Regions from separate parts of the Pantoea sp. CFCC18177 genome, predicted to be linked through region 1. Evidence: predicted binding sites of a transcription regulator. Region 1 holds the regulator's gene; each other region holds the start of a gene.

Region 1 (10,296 bases):
TTCATATCATTAAAAGGCATGAACAAATTAATAATTAGCAATAGTTTCGCTGCGTTAACCAGCTGAAATTGCTCATTAAGGCGACAGAATAAGCCGTGTAACAGATTAATAGAAAAAGGCCTTACCTTTTGGAAAAAAAGTGGATTAGAATCACTTCGGCGCTGATCGTTGATCAGATTTCTCTTACGTAGCCGCGGCCTGTTTTTTTATCAGACTGCTTAACCTGTAACCGGACTATGCGTTTACTGATTACGCTTATCATACTGGCTTTCGCCCAACTGTTCGTTAATGTGGCCTCTGCTTCACCGCATGCGCCTGTTAACGCCAGTTTGCATAATGCTGAGAAAAAAAGCGCGCGCGAAGATGAGCGCCGCAAGCGACGTCCGGTGAAAACCACGGCTAAAAAGTCTCGCCTGTCTACTACGGTGCAAAAACTCAAGCTGAAGAAGCAAAGCAAGACAGAAACCGCGCTGCACAAAACCACCCGTAAGAAATCCCTGCTGAAATCGCCAGCAAAGAAATATGGCCATCAACGCTTAGCCAAAAAAACGCGTGAAGTCGATGATGAAGCGCTGGAGCTGACCGGCATTCGCATGAGCAAATCACACCGCCAGCGTTATCAAAAGGCGCGTGAAACAGCGATGACCAAATTGATGGGCCAGTTGGGCAAACCTTATCAGTGGGGTGGCACCTCGCCGAATACAGGTTTCGACTGCAGTGGTCTGGTGTGGTACGCCTACAAAGATTTAGTCAAATACAAATTCCCGCGCACTGCGAATGAGATGTATCACTTGCATGATGCCGCGCCGATTAAGCGTCAGATGCTCGAAAAAGGCGATTTAGTCTTCTTCCGTATTAATAATCGTGGCACTGCCGATCACGTAGGTGTCTACCTTGGTAACGGTAAATTTATTCAGTCACCGCGCACCGGTAAAGACATTCAGATTAGTGCGTTGGGTGAGGATTACTGGGAGAAGCATTATGTTGGTGCACGCCGCATGATGACGCCGAAAACCATTCGTTAGTCGTTGCGCAACGTATAAAAAAAGCCGGATGCTTTCACAGCACCGGCTTTTTTTATACGCTTTTGTTTAATGCAGGATGGCCGTAAAGCTGAACGCAATAATCATTAACAGTGCGCCAACCGTGGTCATCAGGGCCAGCTTCAGATCTGTACTCATCACTACTCCTTAGTCACACTTTTATTAGGGTTAAAACAATTTTCGCACAGCGTCAGGCAAAAATCTCGTGTTATCCGCGCCAGCTTGCTAGAATCGCCGCCTTTCGTTGCGCAACCCATTTTGCGCATGCTGTATTTACAGCCTGCTGAAGCGATTTTTCCTGCCTGAACAGGCAGCGTTGACCCAAATTTTCGGGTGCAAAACCCTTCGCAGACGCAAACGTTTAACAATATACTTATCAGTACGTTGCGATAAGCCGGGGAGTACCTTTTTCATGGCCACAATTAAAGATGTAGCAAAACGCGCGGGTGTCTCCACCACCACGGTTTCGCATGTCATCAACAAAACGCGTTTTGTCGCAGAAGAGACGCGTAACGCCGTTTGGGAAGCAATTAAAGAATTGCACTATTCCCCCAGCGCCGTTGCGCGCAGTTTGAAGGTCAATCACACCAAGACATTGGGATTGCTGGCGACTTCAAGTGAAGCTCCCTACTTTGCTGAGATCATTGAAGCGGTTGAGAATCACTGCTTCGAGCGCGGCTACACATTAATCCTTGGCAATGCGCACAACGACCTGCAAAAGCAGCGTGCTTATCTCTCGATGATGGCGCAGAAGCGCGTCGATGGTCTGTTGGTCATGTGCTCCGAATACCCAGATGACCTGCTGCAAATGCTGGAGGAGAATCGCAATATCCCGATGGTGGTGATGGACTGGGGTGCTTCGCGCGGTGACTTTACCGATACCGTGCAGGACAATGCTTTCCATGGCGGTTATTTGGCTGGGCGCTATTTGATCGAACGTGGTCACCGCGATATTGGCGCGATCCCGGGACAACTTGAACGCAACACGGGCGGTGGACGCCACGCTGGCTTCTTGCAGGCAATGAATGAAGCCGGGGTCACGGTGCGGCCAGAGTGGATTGTGCAGGGTGATTTTGAACCCGATTCAGGCTATCAGGCGATGCAACAAATCTTGAATCAGAAACAGCGTCCAACTGCCGTATTCTGTGGTGGCGATATCATGGCAATGGGTGCGATTTGCGCAGCCGATGAGATGGGCTTGCGCGTCCCGCAAGATATTTCCGTGATCGGGTACGATAACGTGCGCAACGCGCGCTTTTTCACACCAGCGCTCACCACCGTGCACCAACCGAAGGCTGAGTTGGGTGAGAAAGCGCTCGAAATGTTGCTGGATCGCATCACCAGCAAGCGTGAAGAGCCACAAACGATTGAGGTTCAACCGACCTTGATTGAGCGCCGCTCCGTTGCCGATGGCCCATTCCGCGACTATCGCCGCTAACCTCGCGTTTCGCTGAGCCATTCGTGGTTCAGCGTCTCTGCATCACCCAGATAAGCCAGAAGCCAATCCAACGCGGGTGATGCTCGCTGCTCTGACCAACTGACACAGCAAGGGCTGTCAGGAAACGGCTGCGGCAGTGGCAATTCCACCAGCGTGCCTTGATCCAACAGTGGCCGCGCTAAATGCCCTGGCACCATGCCGACACACAATCCCGCCTGCAAACAATCCATTCCGGTTTCCCACTCCGGCACCACCAAACGCCGCTGATTGTCCAGGGTCCAGGTCATACGTCTGGGTAATGCGCGAGACGTATCTTCCAGCACCAGCGATGGCCAGGCACGCAATATTTCATCATTTAATTCTGTATTGTTGACCAACGGATGATCGGGACTGACAACGCAACGCCAGTTTAAGGCCCCCATATCCTGAAAGGCGAAACGCCCGCCAACCGGAACCGCCTGCGTTGCGCCAATAGCGACATCAACACGCCCGTCGGCCAGCGCATCCCAGACACCGTTGAACACTTCGTAGCTGATAATCAGCTCCATATCCGGGAAATGACGGTAAAAATCTTTCACCAGTTGTCGGGTGCGCTGGGGTTTGACGATGCAGTCCACCGCGATGCTCAACTGTCCGCGCCAGCCGTTCGCCAACTGTTGGCACTGCCTGCGCGTTGCAAGCATTTTTTTGATAACAGATCGCCCTTCACGGACAAAGTGCTCACCAGCTGGTGTTAAGACGACTTCACGATGCTGACGTTCAAACAACGGAACCGCTAACCAGGTTTCCAGTTGCCTGACGGTATAGCTGACGGCAGAAGGCACACGATGCAACTCTTGCGCTGCCGCGCTGAAACTGCCGGTGCGCGCCACCGCATCTACTACTTCCAGTGCATGCTCAGACCACATGGATTTGCCTTCAAAATTTTTAACAGCAGATTGCAAATATTAGCGTTTCACAAACCATAACGCACTCTTTTACACTCCCCGGCGTTCAATCTGCCAATGAGAATCACTATGTTGTCTTCAAAAGGATTTCTGCCCTACCTTGCCTTGCTGAGTATGCTCGGCTTTCTCGCCACGGATATGTATCTGCCCGCTTTTGGTGACATGCAACGCGATTTTGCCACGGCTCCGGGTACGATCAGCGCCAGCCTTAGCCTGTTTCTCGGTGGGTTTGCCTGTGCGCAGGTGTTTTGGGGCCCCTTGTCGGATCGCTTTGGTCGTAAACCAATTCTGTTGGCAGGATTGACACTTTTCGCCTTGGGCTGCCTTGGCATGTTGTGGGTAAGAGATGTAAACCTGATGCTGGCATTGCGCTTCGTACAGGCTGTGGGCGTCTGTGCGGCGGCCGTGAGCTGGCAGGCACTGGTGGTGGATCGCTACCCGAAAGCACAAGCCAACAAAGTGTTTGCCACCATCATGCCTCTGGTCGCGCTCTCGCCAGCTTTAGCCCCATTGCTGGGTGCCTGGCTAATGGGACACTTCCATTGGCGCAGTATTTTTATCGCGCTCACAGCGATCACCGTTTTGCTGCTCATTGGCACCCTGCAACTGACTGCCCGCAAAAAGGGTCAGGCTGCAAAGGTTGCGCAACCTGGCTGGCTCACGCTGCTGAAGACCCGCGTATACAGTGGCAACGTGCTGATTTACTCAGCCTGTTCTGCCAGTTTTTTCGCGTGGCTAACCGGTTCACCTTTTATTCTCGCCTCAGCAGGGTTAACACCCGCAGACATTGGCTTGAGCTATATCCCACAGACCATTGCTTTTCTGATTGGTGGCTTCGGCTGCCGCGCGTTGCTCAATCGTTATCAGGGTGCGCAACTTCTTCCATGGCTGCTGGTGGTGTATAGCCTGAGCATCCTCAGTCTGTTTGTGGTCGCCATGCTGCCTGCTCCATCATTAGTGGCATTATTGCTGCCTTTCTGCGGCATGGCGCTGGCAAATGGCGCGATTTACCCGATAGTGGTTGCCAGTGCTTTGGCCCCCTTCCCTCAGGCCACAGGTAAAGCGGCGGGTTTACAGAACCTGTTTCAACTCGGCCTGTGCTTTATTGCCAGTCTGCTGGTATCCGCCGGATTAGCACAAGCGCTGCACAATACGACCCTCGTGATGGTGGCAACGGTCGTGCTGGCATGGGCTGGCTTTATCTGGCAGCGTTCGCCTTGCGCACAAAGTGATGTTGCTCACAACTCTCGTCCCTGCGAAGATAATCACTAACGAAATAACTTTCGTTAGCATACTAACGATAACTCGTTGAATATTGCCCCACGTGAGCATATACTCGGTGGGTCAGCATTTCCGTAACAAATCAATAACATAATTGTATTAATTTTAAGCGACTCTGTCGCTGGGATGGCGTCTGCACGATCTTCCTCTCCTGATTTGTGCCAGACATTTCTATTCAGATTCATACCTCTGTAAAACGTCGGCTATGTGGCGCACGGATTTTCCGTGAGTTCTCTCACAGGCCTGGGGAAATTGACTATTATTTCCTCAGGTTCAAATCGGAAAGGTGATGGAGAAGCTATGAGTTCATCGTGTATAGAAGAAGTGAGCCTTGAAGAAAACCACTGGTTTCGTATCGTCAGCGAATTACTGGAACGCGCTGATGTTACCATCAATGGCACACGCCCCTGGGATATTCAGGTTAAGCACCCTGATTTTTTCAAACGTGTTTTGCAAGAAGGATCGTTGGGTTTAGGTGAGAGTTATATGGACGGCTGGTGGGATTGCGAACAGCTGGATGTATTTTTCCATCGCGTACTGAAACAACATCTGGACAAACAACTGCCTCACCATTTCAAGGATACGTTGCGCATTGCTGCCGCGCGATTGACCAATTTACAGTCGAAAAAACGCGCATGGATTGTTGGTAAAGAACATTACGATCTGGGCAATGACCTTTTTTCGCTGATGCTCGATCCTTTCATGCAATATTCCTGCGGTTACTGGAAAGATGCGGAGACGCTTGAACAGGCGCAATACGCCAAATTAGATATGATTTGCCGCAAATTGCAGCTCGAACCGGGTATGACACTACTGGATATCGGTTGCGGATGGGGTGGACTGGCGGAGTTTGCCGCGCGTCACTATGGCGTGAAAGTTCATGGCGTCACCATTTCCGCTGAGCAGCAGAAACTGGCCCAGCAGCGCTGTGAAGGCCTGGATGTCACCATTCTGTTGCAAGACTACCGCGATTTGAATCTGCAATTTGACCGTATTGTTTCTGTTGGGATGTTCGAGCACGTGGGGCCGAAAAACTATGCCACTTATTTTGACGTCGCTGATCGCAACCTCAAACCAGACGGCATATTTTTACTGCATACCATTGGTGCCATCACCACGGATATGAATGTCGATCCGTGGATTGATAAATACATTTTCCCGAATGGCTGCCTGCCTTCTGTGCGTCAAATTGCTGATGCCAGCGAGAAACATTTTATTATGGAAGACTGGCACAACTTTGGCGCTGACTATGACACCACGTTAATGGCCTGGTATGAACGTTTCCAGGCGGCCTGGCCGCAGCTGTCAGAGAAGTACGGCGACCGTTTCAAACGCATGTTCAGCTACTATCTCAACGCCTGCGCGGGTGCTTTCCGTGCGCGTGATATTCAGCTGTGGCAGGTGGTATTCAGTCGCGGGAAGGATGGCGGTTTGCGTGTAGCACGTTGATTGTGCGTGAAGCAAAAAACAAAGGCGCCGCGGGCGCCTTTTTTCTCTCTTATTCCGCGTCGTCGAGGTGAGCTAACGCTGCTGCTTCACGTTGCGCCAATACGCGCTCAACGGTTTCGACAATCGCCTGCGTGTGCGGGTCGATCTCAATGTTGACCTTATGCCCCAGCTTTTTGGCTCCCAACGTGGTGCGTTCCAGCGTTTCCGGAATCAGGTGCACGCAGAATTTGCTTTTCGTCACATCCCCAACCGTAAGGCTGATGCCGTCGATGCCCACAAAGCCTTTATGCAGGATATATTTCATTTGCGACGCATCCTGCAATTTAAACCACACTTCACGGTTGTTTTCTGACTGGATAATTTTGCAAATTTCAGCCGTGGTCATAATATGGCCGGACATTAAGTGACCGCCAATTTCATCGCTGAACTTCGCCGCACGCTCAATATTCACGACATCGCCAACCTGTAATTCACCCAGGTTAGTAATGCGCAATGTCTCTTTGATCAAATCGAAACTGACGCGATCGCCCTCAATCGCCGTCACGGTCAGGCAGCAACCGTTATGCGCAACCGATGCGCCCAGTGCCAGACCGGGCAACAACTCTTCCGGCAAACGCACAATATGGGTACGAAACAACTCTTTTTCTTCAACGGCGATAATTTCGGCCGTGCCCTGCACAATCCCAGTAAACATAATCTCAGCCTTGGTGAAGTTTGCCGTAGTTTATCACAGCTTGGCCTGCGGCGTTTAATTTGCCGGAGTTCAAACTTTACACAAATAACTTAACAAAATGCGATCAAAGTTTGGTGGAACAGAGTGCTCCCGTTACACTATGCCGCGCATTCTCTGGGGATTTCACCCCACTCTCTTGATAATTTAAGCAGGTGTTACGTGCAGAAGTATTTAACAGAAGCGCGTCAATTGCTGGCCCTCGCGATCCCGGTCATCCTTGCTCAGGTGGCTCAGACAGCGATGGGTTTTGTGGATACCATTATGGCCGGTGCGGTAAGCGCCACGGATATGGCCGCCGTTGCTGTCGGCACCTCTATCTGGCTTCCCGCCATTCTGTTTGGTCATGGTCTTCTACTGGCTTTGACGCCAACCGTTGCGCAACTCAACGGTTCAGGGCGACGTGAACGCATCGCAGAACAGGTACGCCAGGGGTATTGGTTAGCCCTGGCCGTGGCGTTGCTGATCATGATTGTGCTGTGGAACGCGGGTTATCTCATCCATGCGATGCATGATATCGATCCGCAACTGGCAGCTAAAGCAGAGGGGTATCTGCACGCCTTATTGTGGGGCGCGCCTGGCTATCTCTTCTTCCAGGTCGCTCGCAACCAATGTGAAGGTTTGTCAAAAACCAAACCGGCGATGTTACTCGGTTTTCTGGGCCTGATGGTGAACATCCCGCTGAACTATGTCTTCATTTATGGCCATTTTGGCATGCCCGCGCTCGGCGGTGTCGGTTGCGGCGTAGCAACAGCCTCGGTGTATTGGGTGATGTTCATTGTGATGCGCTTCTGGGTGAAACGCATGGCCAGCATGCTCGATATTCGCATGAACACACGTTGGTCCGCGCCTTCAAAAGCCGTGCTATCGCGTCTGTTCACGTTAGGTTTACCTGTGGCGTTGGCGCTGTTCTTCGAAGTGACCCTGTTCGCCGTTGTGGCGTTGCTGGTTTCGCCGTTAGGCATTGTTAAAGTTGCGGGGCACCAAATAGCGCTGAACTTCAGTTCGCTGATGTTTGTGTTGCCACTATCACTCGGCGTGGCAACCACCATCCGTGTCGGTTACCGTTTGGGGCAAGGCTCCGCAGATCAAGCACGTGTGGCGGCGTGGACCGGACAAGGTGTGGGGATCAGCATGGCCGCGATCACGGCGATCTTCACCGTGACATTCAGAGCAGATATTGCGGCGCTTTACACCGCGAATCCTGAAGTGATTACGCTCGCAGCCCAGTTAATGCTGCTGGCCGCGATATACCAGTTCTCCGACTCTATTCAGGTGATCGGTAGCGGGATTCTGCGTGGCTATAAAGATACGCGGTCGATCTTCTTCATTACCTTTATTGCCTATTGGGTGCTGGGATTACCCGTCGGCTACATTCTGGCGTTGACGGACTGGGTCGTACCTAAACTGGGTCCGGCTGGATTCTGGTGTGGATTCATTGTTGGCCTGACATCCGCCGCCATCATGATGATCTGGCGAATTCGACGTTTGCAGCGCCTGCCTGCACAGGTCATTTTGGCACGTGCAGCGCGCTAAGTGGCTGAAGGGGCCGTTATTTGGCCCCTTCTCGCTTAAAAAAACAGCGGGTCGCACAGATGCTGGTCAGTCGTCATGGAAATTCATTTTTTCCCTTGCCAGCATCGCGGCCTGCCGTTAATATTCGTCCCCGCTGTCGCCCTGACAGCATGTTGCGCTCTTAGCTCAGTTGGTTAGAGCACCACCTTGACATGGTGGGGGTCGATGGTTCGAGTCCATTAGAGCGCACCAAGTGCGTCCGTAGCTCAGTTGGTTAGAGCACCACCTTGACATGGTGGGGGTCGGTGGTTCGAGTCCACTCGGACGCACCAAATTTCTGCAATGCGCTCTTAGCTCAGTTGGTTAGAGCACCACCTTGACATGGTGGGGGTCGATGGTTCGAGTCCATTAGAGCGCACCACTTTTCGTATTCTCTCTCTTTGCGCAACACCCCTTTCCTTGATCTGAATCGTTTTCTCTCTTAGCTTTTATATTGGTTTTCGCATACTTAGCGACTATACTATGCCGCGTTGTCCACCTGAAAGGTTTCAGCGCTAACGTGCCTATGCAAACAACTCAAATGATTTGCGCAACACTGCCTAACCAGTTCCCTCGCGTACTGCATAACTTCTCTGCACGGCTGGCCTTCGTCACCTATTCTTACTTCTGTACGATCCGAACCAACACCATACTCATTTTCACTTCGCTGCCTTGCGCTGCGAATCCCGACCTTTATCATCCATCACAACTTACAGAAAACCTGACATGAAAAAGACCAAGATTGTTTGTACTATCGGTCCGAAAACCGAATCTGAAGAGATGCTGACTCAACTGCTGGAAGCAGGCATGAACGTCATGCGCCTGAACTTCTCTCACGGTGATTATGCCGAACATGGCCAGCGTATTACCAATATGCGCGCCGTCATGGAAAAAACCGGTCGTCAGGCCGCGATTCTGCTGGACACCAAAGGCCCTGAAATCCGTACCATGAAACTGGACGGTGGCAATGACGTTTCATTAAAGGCTGGCCAGACCTTCACCTTCACCACTGACCAGTCAGTGATTGGCAACAACGAACGTGTTGCTGTGACCTACTCTGGCTTCACTGAAGACTTGAAAATCGGCAATACCGTTCTGGTTGATGACGGCCTGATCGGGATGCAAGTGACTGAAGTCACTGAAAACACCGTAGTTTGCACCGTATTGAACAACGGCGATCTGGGTGAGAACAAAGGCGTTAACCTGCCAGGTGTCTCCATTCAGCTGCCCGCTCTGGCGGAAAAAGATAAGCGTGACCTGATTTTCGGTTGCGAACAGAACGTCGATTTTGTTGCTGCTTCCTTTATCCGTAAGCGTTCAGATGTCCTGGAGATCCGTGAGCACCTGAAAGCACACGGTGGCGAACACATTCAGATCATCTCTAAGATCGAGAACCAGGAAGGTCTGAATAACTTCGACGAAATTCTCGAAGCTTCTGACGGCATCATGGTGGCTCGTGGCGATCTGGGTGTTGAAATCCCGGTTGAAGAAGTGATCTTCGCTCAGAAGATGATGATCAAGAAGTGTAACAAAGCACGCAAAGTGGTGATTACCGCTACGCAGATGCTGGACTCCATGATCAAAAACCCGCGCCCTACCCGTGCGGAAGCCGGTGATGTGGCCAACGCCATCCTGGATGGCACCGATGCTGTCATGTTGTCTGGCGAAAGTGCTAAAGGTAAGTATCCACTCGAATCTGTCACCATCATGGCAACCATCTGTGAGCGTACCGATCGCGTGATGAAATCACGTATCGATGAGCTGCTGGAGTCCCGCAAACTGCGTATCACTGAAGCCGTTTGTCGCGGTGCTGTTGAGACCGCAGAGAAACTGGAAGCGCCAGTGATTGTGGTG
Region 2 (10,296 bases), on a different contig from region 1:
ATCCTGATGCGCTCAACTGGCCACCGCCAACGGGAATAACAAACGTTCCTGTTCAACGCGACGCTGACGACGTAACTGGCCCGGCGTGACGCTAAAGTAATTTTTAAAGGTGCGGGTGTAGGCCTGTTGGGTATCAAACCCGTAGCTCATCGCCACCTGTAAAATCGCTTCATCACTGTTAATCAGCGTGAGCGCTGACTCAGTCAACCGGCGCTGGCGAATGTACTCTGCCAGAGAGAAGCCCGTGTGTTGACGGAACAGACGTTGTAGATGCCAGCGGGAGTATCCCGAGCGGCGTGCTACTTCATCCAGATGCAGATCGTGACCTAAGTTGTCTTCTATCCAGTCCAGCAAACTACGGATAAATTCGCTCTGATTCATGGGAACCTCCTGCTTCGACAATATGTCCAGTGCAGTCACTGTAGCGCGTTAAATTTATCCCTTAATTAGCAGAAAATTAGCGCAGAATTAGCAAGGAGGGAGAGCAGTGTAATTATCTACTAAGAATCCGAAGGTAAACTGCGTTCATCAGTCTGGGAGAACACTATGCGCGTGCTGCTGGTAGAAGATGATGAAATGATTGGCACCAACTTGCAGCAGGCGCTGGAAGCGGCGGGCTGGTCAGTGGACTGGGTGCGCGATGGCGTGTATGCCACCAATGCCTGGTCTGAGGGCGGCTATACCTGCGTATTGCTTGATTTAGGCTTGCCGCGTGAAGATGGCATCCACGTCTTGAAACGTGCTCGCACCCGAGGCGATATGACGCCGGTGCTGGTACTGACAGCGCGTGACACCGTACAACAGCGTATTCAAGGCCTCGACAGCGGTGCCGATGACTATTTGCTCAAACCCTTTGATTTGCAAGAGGTACTGGCGCGCATGCGTGCAATCACCCGACGTCGTCACGGTGCGGCGGATTCCCTGTTAGGTAGCGGCGATGTGCAGCTGGATATGATGACGCGTGAGGTATTGTATAAAGGGCAACGCGAACAACTCACCGCCCGTGAGTATGCGCTGCTGTATGCACTACTGGAACGACCCGGTGCGATTTTATCGCGCGAACAATTAGAAAACCGCATCTATGGCTGGGGAGAAGAAGTCACCAGTAACGCCGTCGATGTGCTGATTCACGGCATGCGCCGCAAGCTTGATAACGAAGTGATTCGTAACGTACGCGGCCTGGGCTGGCGAGTACCGGCAATATGAAACCTTTCACCTTTATGCGCTCCTTGCGTAACAAATTGCTGCTCACCCTGGTGCTGTTGCACCTGGCGATGATTGGCGGCGTCACCTGGTACTTCTACCACTGCTATGGCGACATGATGGGCACCATGAAGGACGATCAACTCGCGAAGATCGCCGATGCCTGGTCATCCAGCCAACGCATGCCCGCGCTGATGCCGATGGTGATGCAGCAAGAGAAGCTGAAAAGTACCTACATCGTGCAGTTGTGGGATGACCACAACCACCTGCGCGCCAGTTCCTGGCCTGCGTTACAGGCACCGCTCCAGCCCAAAAAAGGCTGGTCAGATTTGAAAGTGGGCGACTGCGGCGATGACTGTGAATGGCGTGTCTATACGCGCCCCGGTGAGTTAGGCAGTGAGATTGGCAATATTCAGGTGTTGCATAACATTGGCTACATGAAGAGTTTGATGGTGAAGCGGGTACTTTCCGCCATCATTCCGTTGATGCTAATGATGCCACTCTCGCTGCTGGTGATATGGTTGGTGGTGCGCGCGATTACCCGAGATTTACGCGTGGCGTCGCGGCAAATTGCCGCGCAGGAAACGCTGCACCCCCACGCGGTTTCACCCAACAGCCTGCCCGATGAAGTGCTGCCGCTGGTCGCGGCTTATAACTCGCTGCTGGATAAACTGCGTGCGGCCTGGTCTTCACAGCGTCAGTTCCTGGAAGATGCCGCGCATGAATTACGCACGCCGGTGACCGCCGTCACTCTCCAACTGGAAAATCTGCGTCAGCATATTCAACCGGGCGAGGCCAGCCGACAGTTTGACCAGTTGGAAGCGGGCGTCACGCGCACGCGCCATTTGGTGACGCAACTGCTCAACATCTCACGGCAGGAAGATCAGTCGGTAGTAGCCTCCGTCGAGACCATCGACATCGACGATCTGCTCAAAGAGAGTATTGAGCAACTGATGGTGGTGGCAGACAAACGCGGGATTGATATTGGCTTTAACGGCACGACACATTACCGCCTGCACGCCAGCCGCTCCGATTTGCGCAGCCTGTTCGATAACCTGATAGGCAATGCCATGCTGCACACGCCTGAGGGTAGCCTGGTGGATGTGCTGTTACATCGCGTGGGCAATCACACCGTGGTGGATATCGTTGATAATGGTCCAGGCATGCCGGAATCCTTTATTGAACGCGCCTTTGATCGCTTCACGCGCTCGCCGGATGTGCAGGCACAAGGCAGCGGCCTGGGGTTATCTATCGTTCGTAGCGTGGCGCAGAAGCATCAAATGCAGGTGGCGCTGTCCAACTGCCATAACCCGCAAGGCGAGATCTCGGGCTTGCAGGTACGTGTGACCTTGCCTTAATTCGGCGGTTGCTGACGTTTTCGGTAGAGCGCGGTCTTCAGGCCGCGCGATAAATCACGCCACTCCCTCCTTTTCAACATCCCATCAAATTACCGCTGTACGCGACAACGTAATCGGTTGCGGGGTTCCGTTCGCAACACGCCTTTTTTGTGATCATAGTCACATTTCAGATGAATCAAAATGCAACACATTTTGACAAACGTGATCAAAATCTATTTCCTATCGCTCTGTTACAGGCACATTACGCGCACTTGAAAATTCGGCGATTCAGACCGTTTAAACCAACACACTGCCCATCCCCTGGGATCGATTTGACACGATCGCGGCGCATTCGCGGCGATCACAAGCATGTGGATAACAATAATGAAATTTAAAGCATTGATAGCAGGGGCCTTATTGGCCAGCAGCTGGACCGGCGCGGCACAAGCGGCAGACAGCGATCCGCAGTATCTTTCTGACTGGTGGCATCAGAGCGTAAACGTGGTGGGCAGCTATCACACGCGCTTCGGACCTCAGTTCAACAACGATGTGTATCTCGAATACGAAGCCTTTGCCAAAAAGGACTGGTTCGATTTCTACGGCTATGCCGACCTGACCAACTTCTTTGGCGCAGGCAACAGCAACGCAAACGGCATTTTCGACCACGGTTCGCCGCTGTTCATGGAAATTGAGCCGCGTTTCTCTATCGATAAACTGACCGGCACCAGCCTGGCATTTGGTCCGTTTAAAGAGTGGTACTTCGCGAACAACTATATCTATGACATGGGTCGCAACGCGTCACAGCGTCAAAACACCTGGTATATGGGTCTGGGTACCGATATTGATACCCACAGCGATATCGGCCTGTCACTGAACGTGTATGCCAAGTACCAGTGGCAGAACTATGGTGCGGCGAACGAAAACAGCTGGGATGGTTATCGCTTCAAGGTGAAATACTTTGTGCCGATTACCGATCTGTGGGGCGGTAAGCTGAGCTATATCGGCTTCACCAACTTCGACTGGGGCTCGGATCTGCGTGACGAAACCGGTCCATCACGCACCAGCAACTCGATCGCCTCTAGCCACATCCTGTCGCTGAACTACGATCACTGGCACGTTTCTACCGTGGCGCGTTACTTCCACAACGGCGGACAGTGGGCGGATGGTCAGGAGCTGAACTTCGGCAACGGTCCGTTTGAAGTGAAATCAACCGGCTGGGGTTACTACCTGGTGGTGGGTTACAACTTCTGATTGCATGGACCAGGTCGCCATAAATGGCGACCCTACAACGATCGTGTGCGGTTTTCGTAGGGTGCGCATTTATGCGCACCTGGTAACATACACGCAATGAATTGTGCCGCCACGCATCTCAACAACACCTGTCAAATCTGTGGTTTATAGGCATTCACCATCCAGGGCACGCCAAACTTATCGGTGAACATGCCAAAGCCGTGCGCCCAGAAGGTCGGTTCCCACTTTTTCGTCACCTCTCCGCCTGCCGATAATGCATCAAACCACCGCTTGCCTTGTGCCTCATCCGGCGTTGATAAGCTCACGGAAAATCCTGCGTAATTCGCCTGCGGTGCGCCATCGCTCATCATCAGTTCGCCCTGCCCGATCCGCAGGTGCGCGTGCATTATCTGTTCGGGTGAGAACGTCATGCCAGATGGGCAGCCTTCATCTTCGACAGTTGTTTCGTCTGGCATATCGCCAAAGGTCATTTTGAACAGCAGTTCGCCGTCGGTCGCCTCAAGATAGAAGGCGATCGCCTCTTCGCAGCGGCCGTTGTAAAACACATAGGGAGTAATTTGCATGGTCAGTTCTCCAGAATTGGAACGTCCAGTGCAAGTGTAGTGCGCAATTTTTAATCAGATGGGAGCCAGGCCGCACTCTTACCTTTGTTGACAGTAACGCCGGAATAATTGCGCCATATAGGCACTCATCGGCGTCAGCGCGGTGTCTTTTCGCTGAATCAAATAGAACGTGGCTTTCGGCAGCGGATCGTCAAGATCGAGAGCGATTAACTGCCCGCCGTGGGTAGGATCTTCAATCACATCGCGCGAAATAATACTGACGAAATCGCTCTTCGCCACCAGACTGGTACAGGCCATAAAGGTCTCACAGGTGACGACGATCTTCGGTGCCATGCCGCGTTCACCAAACAAATCGTGCAACAGCCGGTAATAGCTGCCTTGCGGCGTCGGCATGGTCCAGTCACAGTGCTGCAACTCCGTGAGGGATCGCGCATGGGCCATGGGATGCCCTTTGCGCATCACCACCTGATAGTCTCGCTGCATCAAGCGTTCAAAAATCAGTTCCTGATCCAGATGGTGTTGATCGTAGGTATTGATGGTGAAATCCAGCGCACCCTGTCGCAGTTCATGCACCATCGACACCAGTTGCCCCTCAACAATGCGCACCTTCACCAGCGGGTATTCGCGATGAAACTGAGTGATCACCTGCGGCATGATGGTACGCGCGATACTGCCGCCCACGCCAATATTGACCCGGCCACCGGCCAGTCCCAGCCGCTGTTGAATATCCTCCTGCGCCACGCGCAGCTCTTCCAACACCAGACTGGCATGACGGAAAAAGTTATCACCGATATCGGTGAGCGTGACCCCTTGCTGACGCCGTTCAAACAGGCGAGCGCCGAGCGCCAGTTCCAGTTCCTGGATCGCTTTGGTCAGTGCAGGCTGCGATAGCCCTGATAAGCGGCTGGCCGCCCGAATACTGCCCTGGCGCGCCACGTCGACAAAGGCACGCAGCTGATGAAGTTTGAGGTTGGCAGGCATGATTTTTGTGATAACCGTTGTTTATCAGTGACAAGATATTCGCATCTTATGCGCACCAATACCATTGTGTAGATTCGGGTTAATGCATAAAAAACCAACACAAAGGATATGCCGATGAAAACCCTCTCCGACCTCGTCAACGCGCGGATACCGCAGATGCAAATCTGGCGTCGCGATCTGCACCATTTTGCCGAATCGGGCTGGCTGGAGTTCCGTACCGCAACCTTAGTCGCTGAAGAACTGCATCGCCTTGGTTATCAGCTGAAGCTGGGCCGTGAAGTGATCGATGCTGATGCGCGTATGGGCTTACCCTCTGACGAAGTGCTGGCGCAGCAAGAAGCCCGCGCGCTAGAACAAGGTGCGCTGCCGCAGTGGATCTCCCATTTCTCTGGCGGTTTCTGTGGCGTTGTCGCCACGCTGGAAACCGGTCGTCCCGGCCCAGTAATGGGCTTCCGGGTCGATATGGATGCACTGGACCAGAACGAAAGCCGTGATGCCGACCATATCCCGACCCGCGAGGGCTTTGCCTCCTGCAATGCCGGCATGATGCATGCCTGCGGTCACGACGGGCACACCACCATCGGACTGGCGCTGGCGGGCGTGTTGATGGAGATGAAAGATCAGCTCAGCGGCACCATCAAGATCATCTTCCAACCCGCCGAAGAAGGCGTGCGCGGTGCGAAAGCCATGGTCGCTGCAGGCGTGGTGGATGATGTGGATCTGTTTACCGCCATCCACCTTGGCACAGGCGTGCCCGCAGGCGAAATCGTTTGCGGCAGTGATAGCTTCCTCGCCACCACCAAACTGGATGTGAGTTTTACGGGCGTCGGCGCACATGCAGGCGGTAAACCAGAAGAGGGCCGCAATGCCCTGCTCGCCGCCGCACAGGCTACGCTGGCATTGCATAATCTGCCGCAACACAGCGGCGGCGTGGCGCGCGTTAACGTCGGCGTATTGCAGGCGGGCACCGGCCGTAACGTGGTACCGGATTGCGCGCTGATGAAAGTCGAAACCCGTGGCGTCAGCAATCAGGTTAACGACGATATCTATCAGCAGGCCTTGCGCGTCATCGCTGGCGCAGCGGCGATGTATGGCGTTGAGTACGATATCAAACTGATGGGCGGTGCTCGCAGCTGTACGCCGAGCCAGCCGTGGGTGGATTTCATCCACCAGCAGGCCGATGCGATGGGCATTTTCACCTCGGTCATTGATACCAAACAGCAGGCGGCAGGTTCAGAGGATGCCACCTACATGCTGGAGCGCGTGCAGCAGCGCGGCGGCCAGTCTTCGTATGTGATCTTCGGCTGCGATCTGGCAGCAGGCCATCACAACGCCAAATTCGATTTTGATGAAGCGATCATGGCCACCGCGGTGCAAACGCTGGCCACCCTGGTGCTGAATCAGGCGCAGTTTGGAGGCCAGCGATGAGCCATCACGACTTTATCGATCATTACATCAACGAGAATCAGCCGCGCTTTACTGCGCTCAGCGATGCGATCTGGGATGTGCCAGAAACTCGCTTTGAAGAGACGCAGTCTGCCGCCATTCTGGCTGATGCGCTGGAGCAGGAAGGTTTTCGCGTTGAACGCGGCGTCGGCAATATCGATACCGCTTTTATCGCCAGCATCGGCAGCGGCAAGCCGGTGATTGCGATTCTGGGTGAGTTCGATGCACTGGCCGGTTTAAGCCAGCAATCGGGCTGCGCCACGCCACAACCGCTGATCGAGAATGGCAACGGACACGGCTGCGGGCACAATTTATTAGGCACCGCCGGACTGGCTGCCGCCTTTGCCATCAAAGCCTGGTGGGCGCAGAACGGGCAACGCGGCACATTGCGTTTTTATGGTTGTCCGGGCGAAGAAGGCGGTTCCGGCAAAACCTTTATGGTGCGTGAAGGACTGTTTGATGATGTCGATGCGGCTGTCACCTGGCATCCTGAAGGGTTCAGCGGCATGTTCAACCTCAGCACCCTTGCCAACATTCAGGCCGCGTTTCATTTCAAGGGCGTCGCCGCGCACGCCGCTAACTCCCCGCATCTGGGCCGCAGCGCCTTAGATGCCGTCACCCTGATGAATACCGGTGCCAACTTCTTACGCGAGCACATCGTGCAGGAAGCCCGCGTGCACTACGCCGTGACTAATACTGGCGGCGTCTCTCCCAATGTGGTGCAGGCCGATGCCGAAGTGCTGTATCTGATCCGCGCACCGGAACTCGATCAGGCCCAGGATATCTACCAGCGCGTCATCAACATCGCCAAAGGCGCGGCCCTGATGACGGACACCACCATGACGGTACGATTCGACAAAGCCTGCTCCAACTATGTGCCCAATCGTGCGCTGGAAGCCGTCATGGAGCGCAATTTGCATCAGTTTGGCCTGCCAGCTTACAGCGCGGATGAGCAGCAGTTTGCCGCCGAGATCCGTGCCACGCTGACCAAAGACGATCTGCGCAATGCGCGCCTGAATGCGGCACGCACCGGCGGTGAAGCGGGCGTGGCGTGGACAGAAGCGCTGGGTGACAAGATTTTGATGGATGAGGTGGCGCCGTACGCCGTCACGCGCGAGCTGCTGTACGGCTCAACCGATGTCGGCGATGTCAGTTGGGTCACGCCGACGGCACAGTGCTTCGCGCCCTGTTTTGCCTTCGGTACCCCGCTGCACACCTGGCAACTGGTGGCGCAGGGCCGCACCTCTTTGGGTCACAAAGGCATGTGTCTGGCCGCCAAAGTGATGGCCGCCACCGCGCTGACCTTGTTACAGGACGAGGACGCGCTGGCACGCTGTCGTGAGGAGTTTCAGCGTGTGCGCCGCGAACAGCCTTATGTTTGCCCGATACCGGCAGACGTCACACCATCGAAGTTGTCATCCTGAAATAAGCGCGGTGCTCCGACTAAGTGCGCATCAATGCGTACTCTATGGGGCTTAGGCGCAGTTGTAAGGTTTACCACAGTTGTAGGGGGCGCATTTATGCGCCCAGAAATATCTAAACACTATAAAAATGACAGCCCCAACGCGGGCATGCAAATACAACAAGACGACCAATGAGGCAAAGCTGATGGAAGTGACTACGGAGAACCGCAGCCCAGGGAAGCTGTTTAGCTGGATAGAGCGCATCGGCAATAAAGTGCCGAACCCATTCTTACTGTTTGTCTATCTGATCGTGGTATTGATGGTGGCCACCGCCATTATCAGCGGCTTTGATCTGGCAGTGAAAAATCCCACCAACGGCGAGCTGGTCCGCGTCAATAACCTGCTGAGCGTGGCTGGGATTCAGTGGATCCTGCCGAACATCATCAAAAACTTCAGTGGCTTTACGCCACTCGGCTCGATTCTGGCGTTAGTGATTGGTGCGGGCCTGGCCGAGAAAGTCGGCCTGCTGCAATCGCTGATGGTGAAGATGGCCTCACGCGTGAGCCGTCGTTACGCCAGCTATATGGTGCTGTTCATTGCCTTCTTCAGCCACATCTCATCGGATGCGGCACTGGTGGTGATGCCACCACTCGGCGCACTGATCTTCCTCGCGGTGGGTCGTCATCCGGTAGCGGGTCTGCTGGCAGCGATTGCCGGTGTGGCGTCTGGATTTACCGCCAATCTGCTGATCGTCACCACCGACGTCCTGCTGTCGGGTATCAGTACCGAAGCGGCGAAAGCGGTGAGCGATACCGTGCACGTCAGCGTGATCGATAACTGGTTCTTTATGGCCAGTTCGGTGATCGTATTGACGGTAGTGGGCGCGATCCTCACCGATAAATTCGTTGAGCCGCGCCTGCCCGCATGGAACGGCGGTCATCAAGACCGCCTGCCGCCGCTGACGGCACTGGAAAATCGCGGCCTGAGAGCGGCTGGTATTGCTGCACTGGTATTTATTGCGTTGATGGCGCTACTGGTGGTGCCGGAACACGCACCGCTGCGCAACCCGAAAACCGGCGGCATTATTCCTTCGCCGTTTATTCAGGGCATTGTGCCGATCATCATCCTGTTCTTCTTTGTGGTGGCGATTGCTTACGGCGCAGTGACGAAGCAGATTCGTCGAGCCGATGACATCCCACAGTTGCTGGTCGATCCGATGAAGAGCATGGCGGGCTTTATTGTGATGGTGTTCCCGCTGTCGCAATTCGTCGCCTTCTTCAACTGGAGCAACATGGGCAAGTTTATGGCTATCGGCCTGACCGATATGCTGGAGAGTGCCGGGATCAGTGGCGCACCTGCGTTCCTTGGCCTGATGTTCCTGTCAGCGTTTCTCTGCATGTTTATCGCCAGCGGCTCGGCTATCTGGTCGATTCTGGCACCGGTATTCGTGCCGATGTTTATGTTGCTCGGTTTCCATCCGGCCTTTGCGCAAATGATTTTCCGCATCGCTGACTCTGCCGTCTTGCCGCTGGCACCGATGTCGCCGTTCCTGCCGTTGTTCCTTGGCTTTCTGCAGCGATACCTAAAAGATGCACAACTTGGCACCTATTATGTGCTGATCTTCCCCTATCCTGTGGTGTTCTTCATTAGCTGGATTGTGCTGCTACTGGTTTGGTACGCACTCGGCTTACCGATTGGTCCGGGCGTCTATCCAAGCCTGCACTAAGCGCATCGCCATGGACGGCGATCACACTTCTGTGAACTGCAACGTAGATTGCGAAAATGTCACCGTTACGCCTCTCGGCAACCTCCGATGAATTGATTATTCTGCTATTCCTTCGCTTGCTAACGGTTAATTATTTTAAAACCCATAAAACCGCGCGAGTTCTGCAAACACCGAGGTTTATCCAATAATGACAACAATCACTTCGACAGGGATGGCGAACAACAACATCGCAGCCGATCGCCGCACCTTAGCCGGGCGCATTGATGCACTGCCTTCTTCCGCAGGGCTGTGGCGTTTTATTACGCTGCTGGCACTGGGCGGATTTTTTGAGCTCTACGATCTGTTCGAAACGGGCTACATCAGTTCTGGCCTACTCGCTGCTGGCG
Region 3 (10,296 bases), on a different contig from region 1:
CCATGGCATGACGATGAACTCACTGGTGTCGGGCGGCTGCATCATCTCCGGTTCGGTGGTGGTGAATTCAGTGCTGTTCCCGCGTGTGCGCATCAACTCATTTTGCAATATCGACTCCTCGGTGCTGCTGCCTGATGTGGTCATTAACCGTTCCTGCCGTTTACGCCGCTGCGTGATTGATCGCGCCTGCGTGATCCCTGAAGGCATGGTGATTGGTGAAAACCCCGATGAAGACAGCCGCCGTTTTTACCGTTCAGAAGAGGGCATCGTGCTGGTCACGCGCGCCATGCTGGCCAAACTGGCTGGCTGACCGCGAAAGCAACGAGCAAGACACACAGGCAATCGTCGCGGGGAACGCGAGCGATAACATAATAGGGGTCCAGGATGCAGGTTTTACATGTCTGTTCAGAACTTTTCCCGCTGCTGAAAACCGGCGGGTTGGCTGATGTTGTCGGCGCTTTGCCTCAGGCCCAAATTGCAGGTGGAACGGATGCGCGGGTGCTGATTCCCGCGTATCCGGATCTGCGTAAAGGGATCCCTGACACGGAGATTGTTGCGGAATTAAACACTTTTGCCGGGCCGGTCCGTTTATTATTTGGACAATTCAACGGAGTTGGCATTTATTTAATTGATGCACCGGGATTGTATGAGCGCCCCGGCAGCCCGTATCACGATACATCGCAGTTTGCTTATGTGGATAACTATCTGCGTTTTGCGTTGCTTGGCTGGATGGGGGCCGAACTGGCAAGTGGGCTGGATACCTTCTGGCAACCCGATGTGGTGCATGCGCATGACTGGCACGCTGGCTTAACCTGCGCCTATATCGCCGCGCGCGGGCGTCCGGCGAAAACGGTGTTTACCGTGCATAACCTGGCGTATCAAGGGTTGTTCAATGCGCGCCATCTGGATGAGATTCAGATCCCGCGCGCATTCTTTAACATGCATGGGCTGGAGTTCTATGGACAGATTTCCTATCTCAAAGCGGGTTTATTTTATGCCGATCATATTACGGCAGTCAGCCCGACTTATGCTCTGGAAATCACCCGACCCGAATTCGGTTACGGCATGGAATCGCTGCTTGAACAACGTCTGAAAGAGGGGCGGCTGAGTGGCATCCTCAATGGCGTTGACCCCGGAATCTGGGACCCGGCACATGACTTGCTGCTGACGGCGCGTTACGACCGCGACACGCTGGAGAGCAAAGCCGAGAACAAGCGCCAGTTGCAGATTGCCATGGGGCTAAAAATTGATGAGAAAGCGCCGGTGTTCTGTGTCATCAGCCGTCTGACGAAACAAAAGGGGCTGGATCTGGTGCTGGAAGCGTTGCCAGGATTACTGGCGCAGGGCGGCCAACTGGTGCTGCTGGGCCAGGGCGACGCTGAGTTACAACAAGGTTTTCTGGCCGCCGCGGCTGAGCATCCTGGCAGCGTGGGGGTGCAGATTGGCTATCATGAAGCGTTTTCGCACCGCATTGTCGGCGGTGCCGATGTGATCATGGTGCCGAGCCGTTTTGAGCCGTGTGGACTCACACAGCTCTACGGTCTGAAATATGGCACGTTGCCGTTAGTACGCCGCACCGGTGGGCTGGCGGATACCGTGCAGGACAGTTCGCTGGAGAACCTCGCTGACGGGGTCGCAAGCGGTTTCAGTTTTGAAGACAGTAACGCCTGGTCGCTGCTGCGGGCGATTCGACGTGCTTTTGTTCTGTGGTCCCGTCCTTCGCTCTGGCGTTATGTTCAGCGCCAGGCAATGGGGATGGATTTTAGTTGGCAGGTGGCCGCACAAGCCTACCGCGATCTTTATCAACGTTTGCTGTAATCAGAGATTGGGATACTGGATATGAATGCACCTTTCACCTATGCCTCACCCACGCTAACGGTTGACGCACTGAAGCACTCAATCGCCTATAAACTGATGTTTACTATTGGTAAAGACCCCTCGATCGCCAATCAGCATGAGTGGCTGAACGCCGCACTGTTGGCGGTTCGCGACCGCATGGTGGAACGCTGGTTGCGCTCCAGTCGTGCACAGCTGTCACAGGATGTGCGTCAGGTCTATTACCTGTCGATGGAATTCCTCATGGGGCGCACGTTGGGCAATGCGTTGCTGGCGATGGGCATCTATGACGATCTCAATCAGGCGCTGGATGAGATGGGGCTCGACCTCAGCGAACTGATGGATGAGGAGAACGATCCCGGGCTGGGTAACGGCGGTCTGGGCCGTTTGGCCGCTTGCTTCCTGGATTCACTGGCGACGCTCGGCCTGCCAGGGCGCGGCTACGGCATCCGATATGACTACGGCATGTTCAAACAAAACATCGTTGACGGCCAGCAGCGTGAATCGCCGGATTACTGGCTGGAATACGGCAATCCTTGGGAGTTTCAGCGCTTTAACACGCGCTACAAAGTGCGTTTTGGTGGCCGTTTGCAGCATGAAGGGGCGCGCGTGCGCTGGCTGGAAACCGAAGAGATTATCGCGGCTGCTTACGATCAGATCATCCCCGGATACGACACCGACGCCACCAATACTTTGCGCTTGTGGAGCGCCCAGGCCAGCAACGAGATCAACCTGGGTAAATTCAACCAAGGTGATTACTTTGCGGCGGTGGAGGACAAAAACCACTCGGAGAACGTGTCGCGCGTGCTCTATCCCGATGACTCCACCGATTCAGGCCGTGAACTACGCCTGCGTCAGGAGTATTTCCTCGTGTCGGCCACGGTGCAGGACATCCTTAACCGCCACTGGCAGATGCATGAAACCTGGGACAATCTGGCAGATAAAATCGCCATCCACCTGAATGATACGCATCCGGTGCTGGCAATCCCCGAGTTGATGCGCTTGTTGATCGATGATCACAAGTTTACCTGGGACGATGCCTTTGAAGTGACCTGCCAGGTGTTCTCCTACACCAACCACACGCTAATGAGTGAAGCGCTGGAAACCTGGCCGGTGGATATGTTTGGCAAGATTCTGCCGCGTCACCTTAGCATCGTGTTTGAAATCAACGATTACTTCCTGAAAACCATCCAGGAGTATTACCCGGATGACTGGGATCTGATGGCGCGTATCTCGATTATTGATGAGAACAACGGCCGTAAGATCCGCATGGCCTGGCTGGCGGTGGTGGTGAGCCACAAAGTGAATGGCGTGTCAGAGTTGCACTCCAATCTAATGGTGCAGTCACTGTTTGCCGATTTTGCGCGCCTGTTCCCCGGGCGTTTCTGCAATAAAACCAACGGTGTAACGCCACGACGCTGGCTGGCCTTGGCTAACCCGGCGCTGTCGGAGGTGCTGGATGACACCATCGGCCGCAACTGGCGTACCGATCTCAGCCAACTCAGCGAACTGACCCCGCACGTTGATTACCCGGCATTTATTGAGCAGATTAGTGATGCCAAGTTCGCCAACAAAAAGCGGTTAGCGGATTGGGTAGCGAAGAACATGGATATTGTGCTGGATCCGCACGCTTTGTTTGACGTGCAGATCAAACGTATTCACGAATACAAACGTCAACTGCTTAACGTGTTGCACGTTATCACTCGTTACAACCGTATCAAGGCCGATCCCACCGCAGACTGGGTGCCACGCGTCAATATCTTTGCCGGCAAAGCGGCTTCCGCCTATTACGTAGCGAAGCACATCATTCATCTGATCAACGATGTCGCCAATGTGATCAACAACGATCCGCAGGTGAAGAACAAGCTGAAAGTGGTGTTTATTCCCAATTACAGCGTGAGCCTGGCGCAGATCATTATTCCGGCGGCGGATCTCTCTGAACAGATCTCCACGGCAGGTACGGAAGCTTCCGGCACCAGTAATATGAAGTTCGCGCTCAATGGCGCATTAACCATTGGTACGCTGGATGGTGCTAACGTCGAGATGCGCGAGCACGTGGGTGCGGAGAATATCTTTATCTTTGGCAACACCACGCCGCAGGTTGAGAAACTTCGTCAGGATGGCTACAACCCGCGTAAGTACTACGAGGAAGATGCCGAACTGCATCAGGCACTGACACAAATCGCCAGCGGCGTGTTCAGTCCTGGGGATTTAGGGCGCTATCGCAATCTGTTTGATGCGCTGGTGAACTTCGGTGACCACTATCAATTGTTGGCCGATTACCGCAGCTATGTGGATACTCAGGATAAGGTGGACAAGCTTTATCGTCAGCCAGATGAGTGGCAGCGGTGTGCGGCGTTGAACATCGCTAATATGGGGTACTTCTCAGCGGACAGAACGATTCAGGAATACGCTGATGAGATTTGGCATATTTCGCCGGTGAGGTTGTAAGGAGCACATTCTGTAGCGGCGCAATTCATTGCGCGTCCCTTTGTAAGAATACGCGCGATAAATCGCGCCGCTACGGTTGATGCGTGCTCTATTTCAATGTGATGCTTTTCACAATGGCATCAGCATCGCTCTGCGCCTGCTGCTGATTGTCTGCTGGCAGGGTGATCTGCAGGGTCAGCAGTTTGCCATCCACTTTTGCCAGAATCACGGAAGACCATGAGGTCTGATTGTTGGCAGAAATCACCGTATCCAACTGCTGAGCTGGCTGGTCTTTCAGCGTAATGGCTTTGTTAGACACCACTTGCAGCTGCGGGTCGCGATTGCGTTGCTGCTGCTCCAGGCGCTGAGAGAGTGCATCCAGCGCTTCGTTGGTGGGATCGCCGGCAATCACGATAATCGCGCGCTGGCCGGTTTCATCGGCGTAAACGTGCATATTAGTGGATTCCGAGCCGAGTTTGCCGCTCTTATCAGACATGCCCGCAGGCAGATTGAAGCTTAGCTTGCCGTCCATCAGGTTGACGGTCTGAGCGGACTGACTGGCGCTGGCACCGTTACTGCCTGCTGCCGCATCATCTTTCTTCTGGTCACAGGCCGCGAGACCCAACACCAACAGACCAATACCCGCATATTTCACTAAATTACGCATTCTTTTCCCTTTATTGATTCCAGTCTGGTGCTTTCCATCCGCTATAAAAACGGAATCGGCGGTTAAAAGCAACCGCCGTACTGTCAGGAAATCTTAGCGCGCTGCGGCGTTTCGTCTATGTGCAATTAGCCGAAATTCATCTGGCGCTGTGCAGAACGTTCAGCCAGGCGTTTCAACATGCTGTTAAGCAGTACACCGTACGCGGGCAGGAAGAAAATCATGCAGATCAGCACTTTGAAGCTGTAATCCACCATGGCAATCTCCACCCAGTGGGCTGCCATAAACGGGTCTGGACTCTTATAAAAAGCGATGAAGAAGAAGGCCAGCGTATCGCTGATATTACCGAGGAACATGGCGGCTGCCGGGGCGATCCACCACTGGGGTAAACGACGCAAACGGTTAAAAACGTGGACATCCAGAATCTGACCCAGCGCATAAGCCATAAAGCTGGCGCTGGCGATACGGGCGACAAACAGGTTCACCTGTTCCAGTGAAGCCCAACCCTGCCATTCTCCCTGATAAAACACACAGGAGACCACATAGGAGATAAACAGTGCCGGGATCATCACCGCCAGAATAATGCGACGGGCTAAAGGCGCGCCAAAAATGCGCACGGTGAGGTCGGTAGCGAGGAAAATAAACGGAAAGCTAAACGCGCCCCAGGTGGTGTGGAAGCCGAAAATCGAGACCGGCAGCTGTACCAGGTAGTTACTGGAGGTGATCACCAGCAGATGGAATAGCGATAGCCAAAACAGCGCATGCATGCGCTGACGTGCAGAAAAATCAATCATTGTGAGCCTTTTTAATGTAGGGGTGAGGGAACCCATAGAGCCGAGCTGTACAGCCATAAAATGAAAACGGCGGCATCTTAGCGCGTTGCGCAATTTAAGCAATGGTTAATTTTAACGCAATCGTTATCGCCTTGCGCTGGAGATTGAGCGCGCTAGAATGAGCGCCCACCACGAACAAAGACAGAGAATCATGAGCGATCCCTTTTCTGCGCCGGACCACACGCTTGATGCTTTGGGGTTACGCTGCCCTGAGCCGGTGATGATGGTGCGCAAAACCGTACGCACCATGCAGGCGGGTGAAACCCTGCTGATCATCGCTGACGATCCCGCTACCACACGCGATATACCGGGATTTTGCCGCTTTATGGAACACCAGTTGCTGGCACAGCAAACGGAAACGCTGCCGTACCAGTATCTGATTCAGAAAGGCTAGGCTTAACGCTGACGCAGCAGCCGCAGTGCGTTAGCCGTGACTAACGCCGTGGCGCCGGAGTCTGCCAGCACCGCTAACCACAAACCGGTGAAGCCGAGCAGTGTGGTGATCAGGAAAATCCCCTTCAAGCCGAGCGCAATCGCAATGTTCTGACGAATAATGGCGCGCGTGCGGCGTGCCAGTAATACCGTGCGCGGTAACAACGTCAGACGGTTTTGTGTTAAGGCGGCATCGGCGGCTTCCAGTGCCACATCGGTGCCGCTGCCCATCGCGATGCCCAACGTTGCCGCTTTCATCGCGGGTGCGTCGTTAATGCCATCGCCGACCATCGCCAATGACTGCGCTCCACCTAACTTGCGTACCGCCTCGACTTTATCGGCGGGCAGCAGCCCAGCGCGATAATCGATGCTGAGTTCAGCCGCAATCGCCGCCGCGGCTCGCGGGTTATCGCCGGTCAGCATCAGGCTTTTGATACCTAACGCTTTCAACTGCGACACTGCCGTCATCGCCTCTTCTCGCAGTTGATCCTGCAAGGCCAATGCGCCGAGCACTGTCTGTTCTTGCAACAGCACCACCACCGTCTGGCCTTGCGCTTCTCGTTGCGCAATCAGTTGTTGCTGATCGTCAGTGAGAACATTGACATCGCGCGGGGCCAGAAGCTGATAACTCACTCCATCAACCCGGGCGCGGATACCGCTTCCGGCCAATGCTTGTTGATGTTGTGCTTGCGGTAACGCCAGTTGGCGACGTTCGGCTTCACGCACAATCGCCAGCGCCAAAGGATGGCTGGAGCCTTGTTCAACGGCAGCCGCCAGGCTGAGCAGCGCGTTCTCTTGCTGTGTGCCGAAGACATCTATCTGTGTGACCTGTGGTTTGCCTGCAGTTAAGGTGCCGGTTTTATCGAAGGCCATGGTCTGGATGCGGCTCAGTCGCTCCAGTGCCGCACCGCCCTTAATCAGCGCACCCTGTCGTGCCGCGGCGGCTAAACCAGAGGTGATCGCCGCCGGTGTTGAAATCACCAGGGCACAGGGGCAGCCAATCAGTAGCAACGTCAAACCTTTATAAATCCACGGCAGCCATGCAGCACCCGCCACCAATGGCGGCAAAAGCATCACCATGAGTGCCAGCAGCATAATGGCGGGGGTATAAATGCGGCTGAAGCGATCGATAAAGCGTTCAACCGGGGCGCGATGGGTTTCGGCCTCTTCAATCAGTTGCAGAATGCGGTCAATGGCACTTTGGCCCGGCTGGGAGATGACTTTCAGGGTCACCAGACGATCTACGCTGGTGGCACCAGCCATCACCGTTTCACCAGGCTGGCGCACAACTGGCACAGATTCACCAGTTAGCGCGCTTTCGTCAAAGCTGGCGCTGAGGTTCAGTAGCTCAGCATCGGCCGGTAAACGCCCACCAGCGGCGACTTCAATCTTGTCGCCGGGGTGTAAGTCTTCCAGCGCCACCTGCTCACGCTGCGCGCCATTCACACGGGTGGCGGTAGCAGGGCGCAGGGCCATCAAGGCGGTTACGCCCCGACGCGCACGGGTGGCGGCATAAGATTCCAGACGTTCACCCAGTTGGAACAGCATCAGCACCATGGCCGCTTCAGCGTGGGCGCCGATCAACAGCGCACCGGCGGCAGCGAAAGTCATCAGGGTTTCGATGCTAAAGGGCGAGCCACCGCGCAGCAGTTTCCAGGCGCTGCGGGCAATCGGTGCCAGGCCAATCAGCGTGGTCACCACGAACAGGCGATCGCCCCACAGCGGTGAAATCTGGCTGAGCAGCCAACTGGCCAGCATCAGCAGCGCCAGCACGACGAGGGCAGCATTTTCGCGCCAGCGGTTAGGTGCAGCGGTCTGCGCTTGCGGATCGTTTGAAGTGAGCGTAAAGCCGACATTTTTCACGGCTTGCTCTACGGCTGAGCGAATATCCTGGTCGGCATCCACGACCAGTTTTTCACTGGCGAAAATAACGCGGGCTGCGCTGACCTGCGGGATCTGTTGTACCGCGCTTTCAATTTTGCGCGCACAGCTGGGGCAATCCATGCCGGCGATTTGCCAGCGGAACTGATGGGAAGAGGAGCCGGGCCTGTCGCTTTCGGCGTCGCTTTCACCGCCAGGGCTGGCGCTGTCGTTGTCGCAGCAGCCGCAACCATTTTCCGGTGTGGCGGGCAGGGCGGCAGAGATTTTCAGCGTGGTGGGCGATGCGCTGCGAATGGCGCACAGCGGTTGAGGCTTGCTATGGGATTTCCCACAGCGGCAAGAATGAGTATGTGCGTGCATGTGACCTCCGGTATCAGGTGCGGGCCACTGCCCGCAACCTGAATGCTACACTTTGGAGTCCACTCCAGAGTCAAGCGTTAAAGGTCATTATTTCTTCAGTAGAGCCACAGTGAGCGCACAATCATAAAGTGACCGGCAAAGTAGCAGGCAGCCACAATGGCGCTATCAGCACTGAAACGGCGGCGATAATGACTGATAAACCAGACAATATTGGCCAACAGCAATAGTCCTGCACCCACCAGCAGCGAAAAGCTGAAGTCAGTCGGGCGGAAGAAGTAGTTTTCCGCTGCCATCCAGTTCATCACCAGCGTCATGCCAATCAGCGTACAGATCGGCCAACGCAAATCTTCGAGTTTTGACCAGATGATGCCCATCACCACGGCACCTATCACCAGCAGGGTCACCGGGATCGGCCAGAAGAAGCTCATGGTCATGTGGGCGGCAAAGCTGATGGTATACAGCAGGTGTGACAGGAAGAATGCGCCCAGCGCATAGAGCATTTGCTGACGTGGCAATAACGTCAGCGCATCGCCAACCAATGTGGCAACCAGCCCAGCGAGGATCAAATAGTCGGTGGTGTTGAGCGTTGGTGCCTGCCAGGCCCAAGCCACCAACAGCAGTAAGGTGACGGGTTTGAACAGCCAGCGCTGCCATTGCGGGCCACGGTACGAAGCATCAACGTAGAGCCAACCGGAAAAAAGTACGGCAAGAAAAGACCAAAGCATGTTTTCTCCCTTTTCTGAACACGCAGCTCAGAGTATTGAATTTTCCCAAAATCGCGATCCCAGTGTAAGTTACCGGCGGCGAATGTGACAATCGGTCAACTCTGGTTGTATGCTTTGTCGTCTTTATTTGTTCTATTATCAACGCAAAGCACGAGAGAAAACATGAGCAAACCACCGCTACTCTTTTTTATCGTTCTGGCGATTATTGCCGTTTTGGCGACCCGTCAGTTTATCAAGCAACGCCGTGAAACTGCGGTCAATGACGCTTCCCCGGTTCGTTCTCTCAGCGTGGAAGTCAAAACCAAACGTGAGTATCCGTCGCCCAATCGCCGTTCACGCCAGCGTGAAGAGATTGTGGCTGAAGACATGAAGTATGAAGCCCTGTTTCATCCGCTGAATGGTGCAAGTGACATCAAAGTGGTGGTCAGCGCCAACGATTATCATCAAATCGATAAGGGTGCGAAGGGGGAGTTGAAGATGAAGGGCAGTCGCTTTGTCAGCTTTACCCCCGCGCAATAAAATCGGCCGCGATGGCGGCCGATTTCTCTACATCTTTGGATAATGCTTCTTCTGCCACGCCAGCAGTTCAAACACGCCGAAAAAGAAAATCTTCGCCTGCGTTGCGCCACTGAGCTTTGGTGCTTCTTTAGGCTGGGTCGCGCGCAGTAATACCAGCTGCAAGCCATGCATAATCACCATGAAGAACAAGGCAACATGGACAAAGTAACGCAGCGGCGTCGGGAAAGGGTGCACCAGATTCAACAGTAAAAAAGCCCAGACGCAAATCATCAGTAAACGTCCCAGATTAAGCCACATCGTGCGTCTCCTGTTGGCGTTGATAAAGGCGATAGGCGACCTGTCCGGCAATCTTCTCGCGGTATAAATCCCAGTTGGCGGGTGCCACCGGCGTGCCATGCTCGACTTCACTCTCTACGTAAATTAGCGCGTTCTCTGCCAGCCAGCCGTTTTTTTCAAGCAGCGTCAATGTTTCCAGCAATAGTCCTTTACGGAACGGCGGGTCCACAAACACCACATCAAACGGCTCGCCCGGCTGATTTAGCCACAGCAAAGTGTTGGTCTGCACCACGGTACCTTGGGTTGCACGCAGTGTTTGCAGGTTCTGCGACAGCTGTTG

The links. Region 1 encodes PurR, which represses purine synthesis genes. Its sites were predicted from a motif close to CANGCAAACGTTTGCNTG; they were not measured.
Region 2: ACPUC8_RS24380 (nucleoside-specific channel-forming protein Tsx) is a predicted target of PurR. The motif match lies at 2,668-2,685, and genes of this name have one in related genera.
Region 3: tusA (sulfurtransferase TusA) is a predicted target of PurR. The motif match lies at 5,838-5,855, and genes of this name have one in related genera.

Annotation. Positions count from the first base shown of each region.
Region 1 covers NZ_JBNBPL010000030.1:45,366-55,661, reverse strand. The annotation lists gene ACPUC8_RS22845 (C40 family peptidase) at 237-1,025, shown strand; gene cydH (cytochrome bd-I oxidase subunit CydH) at 1,092-1,181, opposite strand; gene purR (HTH-type transcriptional repressor PurR) at 1,456-2,481, shown strand; gene punR (DNA-binding transcriptional activator PunR) at 2,478-3,389, opposite strand; gene punC (purine nucleoside transporter PunC) at 3,498-4,700, shown strand; gene cfa (cyclopropane fatty acyl phospholipid synthase) at 5,010-6,158, shown strand; gene ACPUC8_RS22815 (riboflavin synthase) at 6,208-6,852, opposite strand; gene ACPUC8_RS22810 (MATE family efflux transporter) at 7,051-8,424, shown strand; tRNA gene ACPUC8_RS22805 (tRNA-Val) at 8,579-8,655, shown strand; tRNA gene ACPUC8_RS22800 (tRNA-Val) at 8,659-8,735, shown strand; tRNA gene ACPUC8_RS22795 (tRNA-Val) at 8,748-8,824, shown strand; gene pykF (pyruvate kinase PykF) at 9,169-10,296, shown strand, end outside.
Region 2 covers NZ_JBNBPL010000036.1:143-10,438, forward strand. The annotation lists gene ACPUC8_RS24365 (helix-turn-helix domain-containing protein) at 13-381, opposite strand; gene ACPUC8_RS24370 (response regulator) at 547-1,206, shown strand; gene ACPUC8_RS24375 (sensor histidine kinase) at 1,203-2,561, shown strand; gene ACPUC8_RS24380 (nucleoside-specific channel-forming protein Tsx) at 2,925-3,791, shown strand; gene yjdN (VOC family metalloprotein YjdN) at 3,923-4,354, opposite strand; gene ACPUC8_RS24390 (LysR family transcriptional regulator) at 4,433-5,335, opposite strand; gene ACPUC8_RS24395 (amidohydrolase) at 5,450-6,763, shown strand; gene ACPUC8_RS24400 (M20 family metallopeptidase) at 6,760-8,205, shown strand; gene abgT (p-aminobenzoyl-glutamate transporter) at 8,390-9,910, shown strand; gene ACPUC8_RS24410 (MFS transporter) at 10,098-10,296, shown strand, end outside.
Region 3 covers NZ_JBNBPL010000017.1:30,404-40,699, forward strand. The annotation lists gene glgC (glucose-1-phosphate adenylyltransferase) at 1-310, shown strand, start outside; gene glgA (glycogen synthase GlgA) at 385-1,818, shown strand; gene glgP (glycogen phosphorylase) at 1,840-4,287, shown strand; gene ACPUC8_RS17055 (DcrB family lipoprotein) at 4,376-4,933, opposite strand; gene ACPUC8_RS17060 (7-cyano-7-deazaguanine/7-aminomethyl-7-deazaguanine transporter) at 5,059-5,724, opposite strand; gene tusA (sulfurtransferase TusA) at 5,915-6,157, shown strand; gene ACPUC8_RS17070 (zinc/cadmium/mercury/lead-transporting ATPase) at 6,160-8,436, opposite strand; gene ACPUC8_RS17075 (lysoplasmalogenase) at 8,532-9,161, opposite strand; gene ACPUC8_RS17080 (DUF2500 domain-containing protein) at 9,324-9,680, shown strand; gene ACPUC8_RS17085 (DUF1145 family protein) at 9,708-9,977, opposite strand; gene rsmD (16S rRNA (guanine(966)-N(2))-methyltransferase) at 9,967-10,296, opposite strand, start outside.